DNA from 2 places in the Micromonospora parva genome. Region 1 is predicted to be linked to the other one. Evidence: riboswitches for the same ligand, from Rfam matches in the RefSeq annotation. Region 1 holds a riboswitch; the other holds the start of a gene.
The links. A riboswitch is a leader RNA that binds a small molecule or an ion and turns the genes downstream of it on or off. The one in region 1 is predicted to bind S-adenosylmethionine.
Positions count from the first base shown of each region.

Region 2: it holds a riboswitch for S-adenosylmethionine, as region 1 does, so the genes downstream of both, thrC (threonine synthase) here and AB0C03_RS22290 (ABC transporter substrate-binding protein) in region 1, are expected to answer to the same signal.

Region 1 is NZ_JBEZFX010000008.1:405,694-410,942, forward strand. Features, by position in the region: gene corA (magnesium/cobalt transporter CorA) at 1-1,116, opposite strand, end outside; gene AB0C03_RS22285 (hypothetical protein) at 1,271-3,226, shown strand; SAM riboswitch class IV at 3,313-3,424, shown strand; gene AB0C03_RS22290 (ABC transporter substrate-binding protein) at 3,698-4,564, shown strand; gene AB0C03_RS22295 (amino acid ABC transporter permease) at 4,604-5,249, shown strand, end outside.
Region 2 is NZ_JBEZFX010000003.1:327,430-332,678, forward strand. Features, by position in the region: gene paaN (phenylacetic acid degradation protein PaaN) at 1-1,344, opposite strand, end outside; gene AB0C03_RS10040 (GNAT family N-acetyltransferase) at 1,495-2,514, opposite strand; gene thrC (threonine synthase) at 2,767-4,053, opposite strand; SAM riboswitch class I at 4,064-4,199, opposite strand; gene AB0C03_RS10050 (DMT family transporter) at 4,267-5,229, opposite strand.

The DNA of each region.
Region 1 (5,249 bases):
GCCGCGCCGCTTGAAGATCACATAGAGGGTGCCGCAGACCAGCAGCATCAACAGCAGCGCGAAGAGGTAACCGAAGCGCCAGTTCAGCTCCGGCATGTGGACGAAGTTCATGCCGTACACGGTGCCGATGAGCGTGGGAGCGAAGAGGATCGCCGCCCAGGAGGAAACCTTCTTCAGCTCCTCGTTCTGGCTGTAGCTGGCCGCTGTGAGACTGCGCATCTCCTCGTTCTGCTGCTGCGAGACGAGGGTCGCGTTGACGGTGAGGATGTTCTGCAACAGGTGCCGGAAACCGTCCACCCGCTCCACCACCTGGGTCAGGTGGTCGGTCACGTCGCGCAGGTAGCGGCGCAGCTCCTCGTCGGCGCTGGCGCTGCCCGCGCCGACGGCCAGCGCGTCGAGCACGCTGAGCAGGGGGCGGGCGGCCCGCTGGAACTGGATGACCTCGCGGCTGAGGCCATAGATGCGGCGGCTGGCGTTCGGGTCGCCACCGAACACCTGGGTCTCGATCTCGTCGATGTCGTTCTCCAGCCCGGCCACCACCGGCGCGTACCCGTCGACGACCTGGTCCAGGATCGCGTACAGGACCGCCTCCGGGCCCCGGGCGAGCATCTGCGCCTCGGTCTCCATCCGCCGCCGCACCGCGGCCAGGTCCGGTGCCTCACCGTGGCGGACGGTGACCACGAAACCCGGCCCGATGAACAGGTGCAGCTCGGAGAACTCGACCTCCTCCCGCAGGTCGTCGTAGCGGGCGGCGCGCAGCACCACGAACAGGGTGTGGCCGTAGCGCTCCAGCTTGGGCCGCTGGTGGGCGTTGATCGCGTCCTCGACCGCCAGGTCGTGCAGCCGGAACTCGCGGGCCAGTGAGGTGATCTGCTCGATGTCGGGCCGGTACAACCCGATCCAGGCCATCGCGTCGTCCTGCTCCTGCAGGCAGCGGTACGTCTCGGCGAGGCCGGACGGCGAGGCGAACCGGTGCCCCCGGAGGTAGACCGCGCTGTCCACCAGGCCGTGGGAGGCTGCGGGCGACTCCGGGGGCGGCACCACGCCGACCCTCGTCTCGTACTCGTCGAGTTGACGGCCGAAGCCACCACCCGGGCGGAAACGACGGCCGACCATGCCCTGTCCCCTCCCCCGGTGCCGTCCGGTCCGGACCGGGAGGCTGCATCCCCGGTGCCCTGGGCCCGAAACCCGCCGGGGTGTCGGCTGGGTTCCGCGCACCGGCGGACGGCAGCGGCCCCATGGGCGGATACTCACGGTGACCGTGAGCGGGATGACGGGGGACGCGCCGGTGACGTTCGACAGACGCGCCGGCCGGTTGCGGGGGTGGCTGCTCGCCGGCTCGGACCAGGCCGTGCAGCACCCGGGACCGCACGGGCGCCCGCCGGAGCACCGGCACCACCCGTGGTGGAAGGTGATGTGCCTGACCGGTGTGGACTACTTCTCCACGCTGGGTTACCAGCCGGGCATCGCGGCGCTGGCCGCCGGGGCGCTCTCGCCGGTGGCGACGCTGGTGCTGGTGCTGGTGACGCTGCTGGGCGCGTTGCCGGTCTACCGGCGGGTGGCGGTGGAGAGCCCGCACGGTGAGGGTTCCATCGCGATGCTGGTCCGCCTGCTGAGCTACTGGCCGGGCAAGCTGCTGGTGCTGGTGCTGCTCGGTTTCGCGGCCACCGACTTCATCATCACCATCACCCTCTCGGCGGCCGACGCGACGGCGCACATCGACGAGAACCCCTTCTGGCCGAGTGCGCTCAAGGGGCACGAGGTGCTGGTCACACTGCTGCTCGTGTCGCTGCTGGGCGCGGTGTTCCTCAAGGGATTCACCGAGGCGATCGGGATCGCCGTCGTCCTGGTCGCGGTCTACCTGACGCTGAACGCGGTGGTGGTGGCCGACGCGCTGTGGCGGGTGGTGAGGCATCCGAGCGCGGTGGGCGACTGGACCACCGCGCTGACCACCGGGCACGGCGACCCGTGGTTGGTGGTCGGGCTGTCGCTGCTGGTCTTTCCGAAGCTGGCGTTGGGTCTGTCCGGCTTCGAGACCGGGGTGGCGGTGATGCCGAGCGTACGGGGTGACCCGCAGGATTCGGAGGCACGACCGCTGGGCCGGATCCGTGGCGCGCGCCGGCTGCTCACCACCGCAGCGGTGATCATGAGCGTTTTTCTGATCACCAGCAGCGTGACGACAACGGTGCTGATCCCGCCGGACGCCTTCCAGCCGGGCGGGCCGGCGAACGGGCGGGCGCTGGCCTATCTGGCACACGCTCACCTCGGCGAGGTGTTCGGCACCATCTACGACCTGTCCACCATCGGGATCCTCTGGTTCGCCGGGGCGTCGGCGATGGCTGGTCTGCTCAACCTCGTGCCGCGCTACCTGCCCCGCTACGGCATGGCGCCGACCTGGGCGCGAGCCGTCCGGCCGCTGGTGCTGGTCTTCACCTCGGTGGCGTTCCTGATCACGATCGTCTTCGAGGCCAGCGTGGACGCGCAGGGCGGCGCGTACGCCACCGGGGTGCTGGTGTTGATCACCTCGGCCGCGACGGCGGTGACGCTCGCGGCGCTGCGGCAGCGTCAGCGCGGTCGCACCATCGCGTTCGGCGTCATCGCGGTGATCTTCGTCTACACGACGCTGGCGAACGTGGTGGAACGCCCCAGTGGCGTCAAGATCGCCGCTTGTTTCATCGGCGGGATCATCCTGGTGTCGGTGTTGTCCCGGCTGATGCGGGCCTACGAGCTGCGCGTCGATCACGTCGAACTGGATCCGGCCGCGGCCCGGATCATCGACGAACGCGCCGGCCGGCGGATCCGCCTCATCGCGCACGAACCCGACCGGCGCGACGAGGCGGAGTACCGCGCCAAGCTCGCCCAGACCATGGCGGACAACGACTTCCCCGACGACAGCGACGTCATCTTCGTCGAGGTCGAGGTCACCGACCCGTCCGACTTCGAGACCGAGGTGCTGGTCCGCGGCAGCGTCGTCGACGGCCGCTTCCCGGTGCTCAGCCTGGCCAGTTCGTCGGTGCCCACCGCGCTGGCCGCCCTGCTGCTGGAGATCCGCGACCGCAGCCGTCGGCGGCCCCACATCTACTTCGAGTGGTCCGAGGGCGGCCCGGTTCGCAACTTCCTGCGCTACCTGGCGTTCGGGCAGGGCGCGATCGCCTCGGTGACCCGGGAGATCCTGCGCCGCCAGGAACCCGACCCACACCGTCGACCGCACGTGCACGCCGGCTGACCTGGGCGCGGACGGCTCGTCGCGCACGGTGAGCGTGGTCATACCGACTGGACGCGGCACCCGTTGGTGCTGCTAGCCTCGGCGCAGGTCATGAGCGCCAGCGCGAAGCCCCGGCTCGCTGGCCGGCAACCCTCCTCCGCGGTGGGGTGCCCCGGGTGAAGACCAGGCACCGGCACGACGTCGGTGCAAGCGTGGCCTGGCACCCAGGTCAGCACAGACCCGGGAGAACCATGCGCATCCTCAGCACCACCCCACCGACTGACGTCGCGGACCTCCGCACCGGTCGACCCTCGCCCGCACTGACCCGGCGACGGCACGTGGACACGATGCGAATGTGCAGCGCCGCCTGTCGTCGCGGCACCGCGCTCTAGCACCACCCTCCCGAAACCCCTTTCCACCGGTACGCCCATCGGGCGCGCCGTCGGTGGCGCGCACCCACGCCCGCCGAGACACCACCCTTCGGAGACACCAGTGCGATTCCTTCCCGCAGTGACCCGTGCCGCCGCCCTGGGGGCGGCGACGATCCTGGCCGCCACCGCCCTCACCGCCTGCGGCGACGACAGCTCGTCCGACGCCACCACCAACCCGTACGGCCTGGCCCAGCCGGGCGTGCTGCGCGCCGGCACGCTGACCGACGCCCCGCCGAACGTGTACCTCAAGGACGGCAGGTTCACCGGCTTCGACAACGACCTGCTGACCGCCGTGGCCGGCAAGCTCGGCCTCACTGTGGAGTTCGTCGGCACCGACTTCTCCGCGCTGCTCAGCCAGGTCAACAACCGCAAGTTCGACGTTGGCAGCTCCTCGATCACCATCACCGAGGCCCGCAAGAAGACAGTCGACTTCGGCAACGGCTACGACTTCGGCTACTTCGGCCTGGACGTCCCGGCCGGCTCGCCGATCACCAACTTCGACCAGCTCACCGGCAAGCGGGTGGTGGTGGTGCAGGGCACGGTCCAGGACGACTACGCCACCGGCAAGCAGCTGAACCCGGTGCGGGTGCCGGACTACAACGGTGCGATCAACCAGCTCAAGGCGGGCACCGCCGACGCGTGGATCGCCCCGGCGGAGATCGGCGAGAAGTCGGCCGCCGACAGCAACGGCAAGATCACCGTGGCGGCCAAGCAGCTCAGCCCGGCACCGACCGCGTACGCCGTGGCCAAGGGCAACGACAAGCTGCGCGAGGCGCTGAACAAGAGCCTCGACGAGGTCATCGCCGATGGCACCTGGACCCGGTTGCAGGCGCAGTACTACCCGGGCCGGCCGATCCCGGCGGACTTCAAGCCGGGCAGCGGCGCGGTCACTGTGGCGCCGTCGGCGTCCGCGTCGGCGGCGTCCTGAACCGGTGACGAGCGAGCGGGGCGGTAGGAGAGGCGACACATGGATCCGTTGAGCACCCTGTGGGAAACGTTCTTCGACTGGGACTCGATGCGCGAGGCGCTGCCCGAGATGCTGACCGTCGGGTTGCCCAACACGCTGATCCTGGCGGTCTCCGCCGCTCTGCTCGGCTCGGTGCTGGGCCTGCTGCTGGCCGTCGCGGGGATCTCCCGCAGCCGCTGGTTGCGATGGCCGGCGCGGGTCTACACCGACGTGTTCCGGGGGCTGCCGGCCGCCGCGACGATCCTGCTGATCGGCGTCGGGTTGGCCCCGCTGGGCATGCAGGTCTGGGGACCGGACCCCTACCCGTTGGGCATCCTGGCGCTGTCGCTCATCGCTGCCGCGTACATCGGGGAGATCTTCCGCTCGGGCATCCAGTCGGTGGAGGCCGCCCAGTTGGAGGGCGCCCGGGCGCTCGGTTTCTCCTGGGCCGACGCGATGCGGCTGGTGATCGTCCCGCAGGGCATCCGGCGGGTGCTGCCGGCCTGGGTGAACCAGCTCATCGCGCTGATCAAGGACTCCAGCCTGGTCTACTTCCTCGGTCTGGTGGCCAGCCAGCGGGAGCTGTTCCGGATCGGGCAGGACTACGCGGCCACCACCGGTAACGAGTCGGCGCTGCTGCTGGCGGGCCTGTGCTACCTGGCGTTGA
Region 2 (5,249 bases), on a different contig from region 1:
CCGGCCGTACGTCTCCGCGTCGTCAGCGGTCAGCTTCACGATCGTCGGGGTACGCACCACCGCGTCGGCGTACGACGGATGCTCCACGGCGCGCGACTGAAGCACCGGCTCGCCGACCTTGGTCACCTCGGCCAGCCGCTCCAGCACCCCGTCGTTGACGATGGCGCCGGTGAGTTCGACACCCCGGGCCGGGTCCGCGGTGAGCTTGCCGACGGCGGCGGCGATCCCGCCGGCCACCTCGTCGAAGCTCTTGTGCCCCTGGTCGGTCTCGATGCCGCCGGCCGGGATGAGGATGTTCTGCGAGGTGGTGCACATCTGACCGCTGTAGAGGGTCAGCGTGAAACCGAGGTTGCGGCACATGCCGGCGAAGTCGTCGGTGGAGTCGATGACGACGGTGTTCAGCCCGGCCTTCTCGGTGTAGACCGAGGCCTGCCGCGCGTGCGTCTCCAGCCAGTCGCCGTACTCGGTGGAGCCGGTGAAGTCGACGATCTTCACGGCCCGGTGCAGGGCCAGGTCGCTGGCGAGCTTCTCGCCGGGCGCCTCCGCCGCCAACATGATCAGGTTCGGGTCGAAGCCGGCCTCGGCGAGCACCTCCCGGGCGTACTTCACGGTGATGGCCAGCGGCAGCACGGCGCGCGGGTGCGGCTTGACGATCACCGGGTTGCCGGTGGCCAGCGAGGCGAACAGCCCGGGGTACGAGTTCCAGGTCGGGAAGGTGTTGCAGCCGATCACCAGCGCCACCCCACGCGGCACCACGTGGAACGTCTTGGTCATCCGCAGCGGGTCGCCCTTGCCGGCGGCCTTCTCCCAGCCCGCCGTGCCCGGGTGCCGGGTCATCTCGGCGTACGCGTACGCCAGGGCTTCCAGCGCCCGGTCCAGCGCGTGCGCGCCACCGGCCTGGAAGGCCATCACGAACGCCTGCCCGCTGGTGAACTGCACCGCGTTGGCCAGTTCGAAGATGTTCTTGTGCAGCCGGTCGAGGATCTCCAGGCAGACGCCCACCCGGGCCTGCGGGCCGGCGTCACGCCACGCCGGCAGCGCGGCGGAGGCGGCGCTGACCAGCTCGCCGGGGCCGGCGTGCGGGTACCGCACCGCCAACTCCACACCGAACGGGCTCGTCTCGGTGGCGACCCGAGCGCCGCTGCCGGGCTGGTCGAGCGGAAAATCACCACCGAGGTACGCCTCGAAGGCGGCCTTACCGTCGGCGGCGGCGGTCTCGCCGTACACCCGGGGGCTGGGGGATTCAGGATAGGCGGACCAGTAGCCCCGCTCCGTGATCGCGGTCAGCGCACGGTTGAGGGTGTCGGCGTGCCTGTCGTACAGGGGATGCGGGGTCTCCGTCATGCCCGCCATCATGCCTGAGTCAGGTCCGCGAGCAGTAGCGCGAATGCCCGGCAGCGGCGCATGCCTGAGTCAGGTCCGCGAGCAGTAGCGCGAATGCCCGGCAGCGGCGCATGCCTGAGTCAGGTCCGCGAGCAGTAGCGCCGATACCTGTCAGAGAGTGAGCTGCCAGTCGGTCCAGGAGTCCACCGGGCGGAAGCCGAGCTGCTCGTTGATCGCCACCATGTAGCTGTTGCTTGTCGCGTTCCAGGTGTCGATCACCTGTATCGCCGGCTGGTGGGTGAGCAGGTGGTGCAGGTTCTCCGCCTTGGCGATGAGGCCGAGCCGGTGCCCACGGTGGGCCGGGTCGACGATGGTGATCTGCTGGAACGCGTGCCAGTCGGCGGAGGCACCCACGTCCAGCAGCGTCCAGGCGACAAGTCGACCGGACGCCTCGTGGCGCATCCCGAGGTGGTAGCGCCGCCGGCCCCGGGCGTCCAGCGCCCGCTCGTTGCCGCGGATGCGCTCGGCGTCCACCCGCTCCGGCTCCCACTGCACGTCGCCCATGGGCGCGTCCATCAGCAGCCGGCCGTCGAGGTAGGCGATGTCGGCGACGTACTCCGGCGGGGTGGCCCCCTGCCAGCAGACCGACTGGTAGCCCTCGGCCCGCGGGCGGGCCTCGGCGAGCGAAGCCCGCAGCGCGACCCGGTCGAGCTTGCTGACGTCGAGCCGTCGGCGCACCTCGGCGAGGGCGGGCTGCGCTCCGGTAGCGGCGGCGAACGCGTCACCGGCCACGCTTCGGGCCGGCCCGCCGGGCAGCGCGGAGACCGCCATCCCCACCACCCGCTTGCGGCCGTGTTCGCGGAGCAGACGCACGCCGTACTCGTGCAGGGCCCGGCCGACTCCACGACGCCGCAGCTGGGGATGCACCAGCAGGTCGGCGGTGGCGTTGTCGGTGTTGTCGAGCTGCGGCAGGTCCAGTTGGAGGTAGCCGGCCGGCACGCCGTCCAGTCGGGCCAGCGCCCAGAGTGACCGGGTGCCGGGCATCGGCGTGTGGAACAGCGCGTCGAAGCGGCGCCGGCAGGAGGGCGGGAAGTCCGGCAGGTCGGCGTGGTTGACCGCTGACCCGATCCGGTACGCCTCGTCGACCGCGGTCCGGTCGGCGCCGTCGAACGACGCGATAGTGATGCTCATTGCGCTGAGGGTGCACCAGGCAAAAGCGATCGGGCCAGCGAATTAATCGCTGGCCCGATCGAACGTGGTCGGGAGGGACACTCGCACAACGCCTCCGGCGTTGGGTCGCAAGAACTTCAAAAGTCTTCGGCGAAATGCCCTCCCGCACGGAGCATCTTGCGCCGTCCGGTTCCTGCCGTCAAGTCCGTAGCGGCGGATTTTCCACACTCACAGCGAAAACCCAGTTACTGGCTGATCCACCTGGCCCGTGGGTCAGCCGAGGAGGCCGGCGTCGCGGGCGGCACGCAGCGAGGGCTTGATGTGGTGGGTCGGGCCAACCTGGCCGGCCACCGCGTCGATGGTCTTCAGACCCTCGCCGGTGTTGAACACGACGGTCTCCGCCGACGGGTCGAGCCGACCGGACTCGACCAGCTTGCGCAGCACGGCCACTGTCACCCCACCCGCGGTCTCGGCGAAGACCCCGGTCGTGCGGGCCAGGTCGCGGATGCCCGCCCGGATCTCGTCGTCGTCGACGTACTCCATCCAGCCGCCGGTGCGGCGGACCGCTTCCAGGGCGTAGAGGCCGGCTGCCGGGTCGCCGATGTTGAGCGACTTGGCGATGCCGGTCGGCTTGACCGGGATGATCGTGTCGGTCCCGCCGTGCAGGGCGGTGGCGATCGGGTTGCAGCCTGCGGACTGCGCACCGAAGACCTTCCAGCCGCCGGCCGGCGCCTCGACCAGGCCGATCTCGACCAGCTCGGAGAACGCCTTGTCAATCTTGGTGAGCAGCTCGCCGCTGGCCATCGGAATGACCACCTGCGCCGGGATCCGCCAGCCCAGCTGCTCGGCCACCTCGTAGCCGAGGGTCTTGGAACCCTCTGCGTAGTACGGCCGGACGTTCACGTTGACGAACGCCGTGTCCTCGAATTCGTCGGTCTCCACCAGCTCGCCGCAGAGCCGGTTGACATCGTCGTACGAACCGTCGATGGCGACCAGTTCGCCACCGTAGACGGCGGTGGTGATGACCTTGCCCTGCTCCAGGTCGCTGGGGATGAAGACCACCGAGGGCACGCCGGCGCGGGCGGCGTGGGCGGCCACCGAGTTGGCCAGGTTGCCGGTCGACGCGCAGGCGAACCGGGTGAAGCCGAGCGCCTTGGCGGCGGTGAGCGCCACCGAGACGACCCGGTCCTTGAACGAGTGGGTGGGGTTGGCGCTGTCGTCCTTGACCCACAGCGGCGCGGTGATGCCCAACTCGGCGGCGAGGTGCGGGGCCGCCACCAACGGGGTCAGCCCCGGGTCGAGGGTGACCCGGCTGGCCGGGTCCTGACCGGCGGGCAGCAGTGCAGCGTACCGCCAGATGTTGTCCGGGCCGGCTTCGATCTGTTCACGGGTGACGGTGGCCAGCGCGGAGGTGTCGTAGTCGACCTCCAGCGGGCCGAAACACTCGTAACAGGCGTGCTGGGCGGCGAGCGGGTAGCGGGCCGAACAGGCGCGGCAGACCAGGGCGCGGGCCGGGCTGGCAGAGGTGTCGATGCCGGAGCTGACGAGCGTCGACGTCATGTCGAGAGTCCTCTCATCTTTCCCCGCATCGCACCGTGCGGCGGGGACGGAATTGGCACCTGCCCCGCGGGTCGCTCAGCGGTGAGCGCGCGGGGTGGTTGCCGGGGCGTCGTCGGGCCGTATCCCTCAGCCCCTCTGGATGAGGTATTCAGTTGTGCCGCCGAGTCTAGGCAAAGCTGGCCGTGGCCTCCAGGGCGAATCCCAGGGAGTGGGTCAGCGGGCGTTCACGGCCACCGGGTCGGTCACCGCGATCGGGTCCGTCACCGCACCCGACTGGGGCAGCGGCGTGGTCCGGGGGCGGGCGGCGAGATTCGCGGCGATCAGGGCGGCGATCGTGATGGCGGCCCCGACCAGTTCGACGGGTTCCGGGCGGTAGCCACGGGCGATCTGCACCGCGAAGGTGGTCACCGGAACCAGGTTCATGAACAGCGCGGCGTTGGCGGCACCGAGTCGCTGCACGCCGGTGTTCCAGGCCAGGACCGCGATGACGGCACCCACCACGACGGCGTACGCCAGCTGCGGGGTGACCGCCACGAGGTCGGCGGCGCCTGGCGCGTGCTGCCAGCCGACGGCGTCGGCGCCGATGCTCAGGACGAGCATGGCGGCCGTGCCGGCGAGCGCGGTCAGTGTGGTGAAGCGCAGCGGCGTCCACTCGCCGAACCGGCTGGCGCCGTGGGTGTAGATGGCCCAGCCCAGCACCGCGCCGATCATCATCAGCCCGCCGAGGCCGAACTGGCCGAGCCCGGCCAGGCTGCCGCGCGTGATCACCAGGCCGACTCCGACGAGCGCCACCAGGGAGAGGGCCAGCAGGAGCGGCTTCGGGCGTACGCCGTCGCGAGCCCAGCGGACGAGCTGGGTGATCACCGGGGTGGTGGCCACGAAGAGGGAGACCTGCTGCGGGGCGGCGTGTTCGAGCGCCAGGTTCGTGAGCAGGTTGAACCCCGCGAAGCCGACCACGCCGAGCACCACCACCTCCAGCGCCCTTCCACCGTGCCGCAGCGCGCCGGCCCCCTCGCGGAGCAGCAGGATGGCGACCAGGACGACGGCGGCCAGCAGGTAGCGCGCGGTGGTCAAATTGAGCGGGTCGACCCGGTCGAGCGCGCTGGCCAGGATCGGGAACATCACGCCCCAGCCGAGCACGGCGACCAGTGGGTAAGCGGTGGCGCGGGATCGCATCGGCAACTCCAATGTTCGAG